DNA from 2 places in the Bradyrhizobium sp. F1.13.3 genome. Region 1 is predicted to be linked to the other one. Evidence: predicted binding sites of a transcription regulator. Region 1 holds the regulator's gene; the other holds the start of a gene.

Region 1 (3,404 bases):
TCGAACGTGATGATGCGATAGCGCTCCGGATGCCCGTTGGAGAAGTGATGATGGCGGACCAGCTTGATCACACCTTCCAGCGCCTCGGCGCCGGAATTACAGAAGAACACGAAGTCCGCGAAACTTTCATTGCACAGGCGCGCGGCGAGCTTTTCGCCGTCCGGGCTCTGGAACAGGTTCGACATGTGCCAGAGCTTAGCGGCCTGCTCCTGCAACGCCGCGACCAGCGCCGGATGGGCATGACCGAGCGCATTCACCGCCACCCCGGAGGTGAAATCGAGATAGCGCTCGCCATTGGTCGCGATCAGCCAGCAGCCTTCGCCACGCTCGAAACCGAGGTCGGACCTGGCGAAAACGGGGAGCAAATGCGGCGCTACGCTGTTAGTCATGACGATCACTTGAATGTTGCGGACGGTGTGCGTGCATTGCGCAACGCACCATCGACCGGCCCGGAAAACGAAACGTGCCGCCTCTTGAGGGCGGCACGCACGACTATCTTAGGCCCGGTGAAACCGGTGTCAATGCCGCCCGGAAAGCCTCGCGAAACGCTGGATCCGTAGTCTTGCGGTGCCGATTTTGCGGGATTTCACCACGGAACATGTGGAAGCGAGTCGGCGGACTCTTGCGCGGGAGTCACGCCATATTGTAGCGTTTGGATTGTCAGATACGACATCTCGTGCAGTGGTTCTGATCTCTAAGTCCTTATGTACCGGCGTAAACGTTCGGGCGTTCTAGTCACGCCCGGCGAGCCTTAAGGGATTCTGGCGGCACGGGTTTTTGAAGGCTTAGGCATTCGCTGCGAGGCCCCAGGATGGCTGGCGCGCAGCGAGGGAAAGGGTGCAATGACGGTTTTGACCTGGTCCGATGATCGCGTCGAGCAGCTGAAAAAGCTCTGGGAGGCCGGACTTTCGGCCAGCCAGATCGCGGCGGAGCTCGGCAATGTGACCCGCAATGCCGTGATCGGCAAAGTGCACAGGCTCGGCCTTTCGGGCCGCGCCAAGAGCCCGTCATCGGCAGCGCCCCGGCCGCGCAAGGCGCGCCCCGCGCAGCACATGATGCGGGTGAGCCGCCCGATCTCGCGCGGCAACACCGCGCTGGCGCAGGCCTTCGAGGTCGAGGCTGAGCCGGATCCGGTCACCTACGACAACGTGGTGCCGATGAGCCAGAGGCTGTCGCTGCTGGAATTGAACGAGGCGACCTGCCACTGGCCGGTCGGCGATCCCTCGAGCCCGGACTTCTTCTTCTGCGGTGGCCGGGCGCTGTCCGGCCTGCCCTATTGCGCCCAGCACTCGCGCGTTGCCTACCAGCCGGCGTCCGATCGGCGCCGCGCACCGGTGAAGCCGGGTCCGCGGTAAGTCAGTTTCGATTTCAGGATCGAGCCGTGACGCGATGACGGCTCAAAAATAATGAATGTCGTCCCGGCGAAGGCCGGGACCCATACTCCGAGCACGTAGTTGTTGTGCGAAAGGGTAACTCCGAGTCTTCGCCAAACCGCGCCCTGTGGTTATGGATCCCGGCCTTCGCCGGGACGACATCGGAGATTGTGGCGGCAGCGCTAGATCACCTGCCAACATCACACCGCAAAATCTCCTACACCTGCTCCGCCTTGGCAAACCGATCATCCAGCGCGTAGCCGGCGCCGCGGACGGTGCGGATCGGGTCCTGCTCGCGGCCGAGGTTGAGCAGCTTGCGCAGGCGGCCGATATGTACGTCGACGGTCCGCTCGTCGATATAGATGTCGCGGCCCCAGACGCTGTCGAGCAATTGCTCGCGCGAGAACACCCGGCCCGGATGCTCCAGGAAGAACTCCAGCAGGCGATATTCGGTCGGACCGAGATCGATCGGCCGACCCGAGCGCGCCACGCGGCGCTTGTCGCGGTCGAGCTCAATGTCGCCAAAAGCAAGTACGGTGGCGAGCCGCTCGGGGCTCGCGCGCCGCAGCAGGCCTTTCACGCGCGCCAGCAGCTCCGGCACCGAGAACGGCTTGACGATGTAATCGTCGGCGCCGGTCGCAAGACCCCGCACCCGCTCGCTCTCCTCGCCGCGCGCGGTGAGCATGATGATCGGGAGCTGCTTGGTCTCGGGACGGGTGCGAAGCCGCCGGCACAATTCGATGCCTGACAGGCCCGGCAGCATCCAGTCGAGCACGATCAGATCGGGGATGTGCTCCTTGAGGCGGGTGTCGGCGTCGTCGCCGCGCATCACCGTCTCGACGTCATAGCCATCGCCTTCGAGGTTGTAGCGGAGAAGCTCGGTCAGAGCTTCCTCGTCCTCAACCACCATAATGCGTGCGCCCATCGGGTCGTCGCTCCTTAAGTCTTCAGGTGTTCGGTACCGTGTTGGCGAAGGTCGTCATGTCGCCCTTCGGCCGCTTGTCGGTGATCGCCTGGCCCTCGATCATGTAGAACACGGTCTCGGCGATGTTGGTGGCGTGGTCGCCGATCCGCTCGATGTTCTTGGCGCAGAACATCAGGTGAATACAGAACGAGATATTGCGCGGATCCTCCATCATGTAGGTGAGGAGCTCGCGGAACAGCGAGGTGCAGATGGCGTCGACCTCCTCGTCGCCCTTCCACACCGCCATCGCCGCCGGGAGATCATGCGCGGCATAGGCGTCCAGCACCGACTTGACCTGCTGCTGCACGAGGTCGGTCATGTGCTCGAGGCCGCGGAACAGCTTGAGCGGATGGAAGTCCGTCTCCAGCGCGGCGACGCGCTTGCCCATGTTCTTGGCGAGGTCGCCGATGCGCTCGAGATCGGTCGCGACGCGCATGGCGCCGACGATCTCGCGCAAATCGACCGCCATCGGCTGACGGCGGGCGATGGTGAGCACCGCACGCTCCTCGATGCGCTTCTGCAGCGCGTCCAGCTCGGTGTCGATGGCGACGACACGCTGGCCGAGCGGGACGTCGCGGCGGATCAGCGCGTCGACGGACTCGACGATCATGCGCTCGGCGATGCCACCCATCTCGGCGACCAGGCGGGTGAGTTCCTGGAGGTCGGTATCGAAGGCCTTTGCGGTATGTTCAGAACCCATGTCGCGTCTCCTAGCCGAACCGGCCGGTGATGTAATCCTGCGTGCGCCGGTCGGTCGGCGACGTGAAGATCTTGCTGGTGTCGTCGAACTCGATCAGCTCGCCGAGATACATGAAGGCGGTCTTGTCGGAGACGCGCGCCGCCTGCTGCATGTTGTGAGTGACGATCGCGATCGTGTAATCCTCGGATAGCTCCTGGATCAGCTCCTCGACCTTGGCGGTCGAGATCGGGTCGAGCGCCGAGCAGGGTTCGTCGAACAAGATCACCTCGGGCCTCACCGCGACGGTGCGGGCGATGCAGAGGCGCTGCTGCTGGCCGCCGGAGAGCGACAGGCCGGAGGCGTTGAGCTTGTCCTTGACCTCGTTCCA
Region 2 (3,404 bases), on a different contig from region 1:
TGGATAGGGTCGACTGCGTTGTCATCGGAGCCGGCGTGATCGGGCTCGCGGTGGCTCGAAAGCTGGCGCAGGCCGGGCGCGAGGTGATCGTGCTCGAGGAAGCCGATGCCATCGGCACCATCACCTCCTCGCGCAACAGCGAGGTGATTCATGCCGGCATCTACTACCGCGCCGGAAGCTGGATGGCGCGCATGTGCGTCGACGGCAAGCACGCGCTCTACCGTTACTGTTCCGAGCGCGGCATCCCGCACAGGAATTGCGGCAAGCTGATCGTCGCGACCAATCCGAAAGAGACCGAGAAGCTGCAATCGATCAAGGCGCATGCCGAGGCCAACGGCGTGCTCGACATGCAGCTGCTCGCGGGCGATGCGGCATCTGCGCTGGAGCCGGCGCTCGCCTGCGACGCCGCGCTGCTGTCGCCGTCGACCGGCATCATCGACAGCCACGCCTACATGCTCTCGCTGCGCGGCGAAGCCGAGGACGCGGGCGCGGCCTTCGCGTTTCACACCCCGCTGATCCGTGCCAAGGCAACCGCCGGCGTGATCGAGATCGAGGCGGGCGGCGAAGCGCCGATGACGCTGCAATGCAGCCTCCTCGTCAACGCCGCCGGGCTCTCGGCGACCGCGGTGGCGCGCAACATCGAGGGCATGCCGCTGGAACGGATTCCGACGGCCTACCTCGCCAAGGGAAACTACTTCAGCTGCAATGCCAGGGCGCCGTTCTCGCACCTGATCTATCCGGTGCCAGAGCCCGGTGGCCTAGGGGTGCATCTGACGCTGGACATGGCAGGGCAGGCACGTTTCGGCCCCGACGTCGAGTGGATCGAAACGATCGACTATGAGGTCGATCCGTCGCGCGCCGAACGCTTCTACCCGGCCATCCGCAAATACTGGCCGACGCTGCCTGACGGCGCGCTCATGCCGAGCTATTCGGGCATCCGTCCGAAGATCGTGCCGCCGGCGGTGGCCACGCAGGATTTCTTGATGCAAGGTCCGCGCGATCACGGCGTCGAAGGCCTGATCAATCTGTTCGGCATCGAGTCGCCGGGATTGACGTCATCGCTCGCGATCGCGGATCACGTCGCCGAGCTCGCAAACATCTAGTGTTCTAAAGCGAAGTGGATTGCGGTTGCGCGTGAAGAACCGCGCCCAGACACGAATCTAGAGCCGCGCAAATCCTTGCACGATGCACCTCGCAGCAGGGATGAGCGCAAAGGCTCCCATCCCTGCCAGAAAGGGTACGTTCAACTCTACGCTGTTGCAGGGGTTACTAGTGGAGCGTGTCGCCGTGCCTGAGACGCTCGATCTGGTCCTTGACCATCAACTTCCGGCGCTTCAACTCAACAATTTGCAGGTCGTCTGTTGAAAGGTGCACGAGAGCTTCGTGCAATTCGTTTTCGAGAGTTTTATGCTTCCGTTCCAATTCAACCAGATGTGCCTGAATTGTCATTCGAAACCTCCTCGGTAGGGGGGAACCTTGGATTCGACCGGACAACGAAGTGTACATCACCGATTCGTTCTGTCGATGGGGTATCCGTCGTCGCACTGTCATTTTTGAAAATTCATATGTAACGAAGCGTGAGTAAGGGAACCACGCGGGATAAATCCGTGATATCAATGCGCTTGCGCAACTCGGGAGCGACCGCAGAAATATCTCGCGGGAGATCGACGCGGGACAGCCCGAGATCGCTTGCGATCACGGCGCGCAAGGACGATAGTTTCCACAGGGCATCCACAGCCTTAATCTCACGCCTATCGGTTTTTCGGCCACCGCAGACATGACCAATGAAGATGCGCGCGAACTCGAATCCGAGCTCGCCCGGTTGCACCAGGAACACCGAGATCTCGATGCGGCGATCGATGCACTGCATCAATCGCCCGCCCCCGACCTGTTGCGGTTACAGCGGTTGAAGAAACGCAAACTGTTGTTGCGTGACCGTATCGCGTTCATCGAAGACCAGATCACGCCCGACATCATCGCCTGATCCACAGGTAGAACTTTAGGGCGGCCCCGCCGCACCTGAATCCGCTTGACTCGAAAGGAACAAAATAAGAACATTTGAGCACCAACGCCCCGGAAAACCGTCCAAGGAAAACGCAGATGTCGGCAACCGTCCTTCTCGACAACAGCCATTATGAACAGGCCTGCGATCAGGCGATCGCGATGTGCGACGGCAATCTGCGCAGCACCATCAAGGCGCTAATCATGGCCAACGAATATCTGGAGGCCGAGCTGGAGGAATTGCAGGCGGCGATTTCCGCCGGCTGCATTCCGGAGACCTCGCGCAGCAAGATGCGGAGCAAGAGCAGCGCCGCCTGAGCTGTCAACTATCGGAGCCGACCATGTCCGATGTCACCTACTACGTTGCATTACCCTTCCTCACCGACGAGGACGGATCGCCGGTCGCAGGTGCGGCCGAGGAATGCCAGAGCGTGGCGGCCGCGTTACGGCGCGCCGAGATTATGTCGCACGGCGCCGGCCACACCGGCGCGGTCGCGTTCAGCCGCAGCGGCGATCCCATGACCGGCGAATTCGGTGACGCCAAACTGCTCCGCAGCTTCGGCAACGTACCGAAAGACCTCGGCACGCTGTAATTAGCTGCTGACGAGCCTGATGCGCGGCTCGTGTCGCCGATGGGCCTTGCGCACATACATGGCAGCATCGGCCTCCTCCAGGGCGCGCGCGGCGTCGGACTGCACTCCGAGCAGGGCGACCCCGGCGGAGGCGCCCGCGCTCACGTGCTGGCCGCGAAAGACAAAGGACAATTCGTCGATGGCCTGCTCGAAGGCCGCGGCCTTCGCCCTGGCGTCGGTCTCGCTGAGGTTCCAGAGCAGCAGCGCGAACTCGTCGCCGCCGAGCCGGCCGACCACATCCGAGGCGCGGATCTGCCGCGTCAGCGTGGTGGCAATCGCCTTCAGCACCTCGTCGCCGGCCGCATGGCCGAAGGAATCGTTGATCGGCTTCAGCCGATCGACGTCGAGCACGATAAGGGCGCCGCTGGCGCTGTAGCGCTTCATGTAGGCGACGGCGCGTGCGAGCTCGCGTTCGAAGCCGCGCCGGTTCGGAATTTCGAGCAGGAAGTCGGTGTCGGCGGCCGCCTCCAGCTCCGCGACCCGCCGCAGCGCCCCCTTGAGCTTGCTCCGGAGGTCACGGATGGTCGCGTTGATGGCCGGCTTGATGGTCGCCTTGGCGCCGTCATCGGCAGACGCTTCGCGCCGCGGCGGCCTGCTCGGACGCCGCGCTGGACTCTTGGCGGGACTCTTGGCCGGACTCTTGCCCTGACGCTTGAGAGCAACTTTGGAGCGACCGGCGCCGATTTTCGGGCCCTTTTTGGCCTTCGCAGCGCTCGCCCTTTTCGGTTTCTTCATGGGCATCCTGCTCAATGAAGGCTTGCGGGGATTCAC

Evidence for each region. The regulator PhoB, encoded in region 1, activates phosphate uptake and scavenging genes when phosphate is short. The targets are predictions, from matches to a motif close to TGTCATNNANCTGTCAT.
Region 2: ABIB66_RS31395 (YdcH family protein) is a predicted target of PhoB. The motif match lies at 1,535-1,551, and genes of this name have one in related genera.

The regions. Positions count from the first base shown of each region.
Region 1 covers NZ_JBEPRI010000002.1:314,416-317,819, forward strand. Annotated here, with positions in the region: gene ABIB66_RS06365 (aspartate aminotransferase family protein) at 1-389, opposite strand, end outside; gene ABIB66_RS06370 (GcrA family cell cycle regulator) at 843-1,355, shown strand; gene phoB (phosphate regulon transcriptional regulator PhoB) at 1,591-2,298, opposite strand; gene phoU (phosphate signaling complex protein PhoU) at 2,321-3,037, opposite strand; gene pstB (phosphate ABC transporter ATP-binding protein PstB) at 3,048-3,404, opposite strand, start outside.
Region 2 covers NZ_JBEPRI010000014.1:135,123-138,526, forward strand. Annotated here, with positions in the region: gene ABIB66_RS31390 (NAD(P)/FAD-dependent oxidoreductase) at 1-1,103, shown strand, start outside; gene ABIB66_RS31395 (YdcH family protein) at 1,270-1,449, opposite strand; gene ABIB66_RS31400 (YdcH family protein) at 1,778-1,984, shown strand; gene ABIB66_RS31405 (hypothetical protein) at 2,101-2,319, shown strand; gene ABIB66_RS31410 (hypothetical protein) at 2,343-2,594, shown strand; gene ABIB66_RS31415 (GGDEF domain-containing protein) at 2,595-3,368, opposite strand.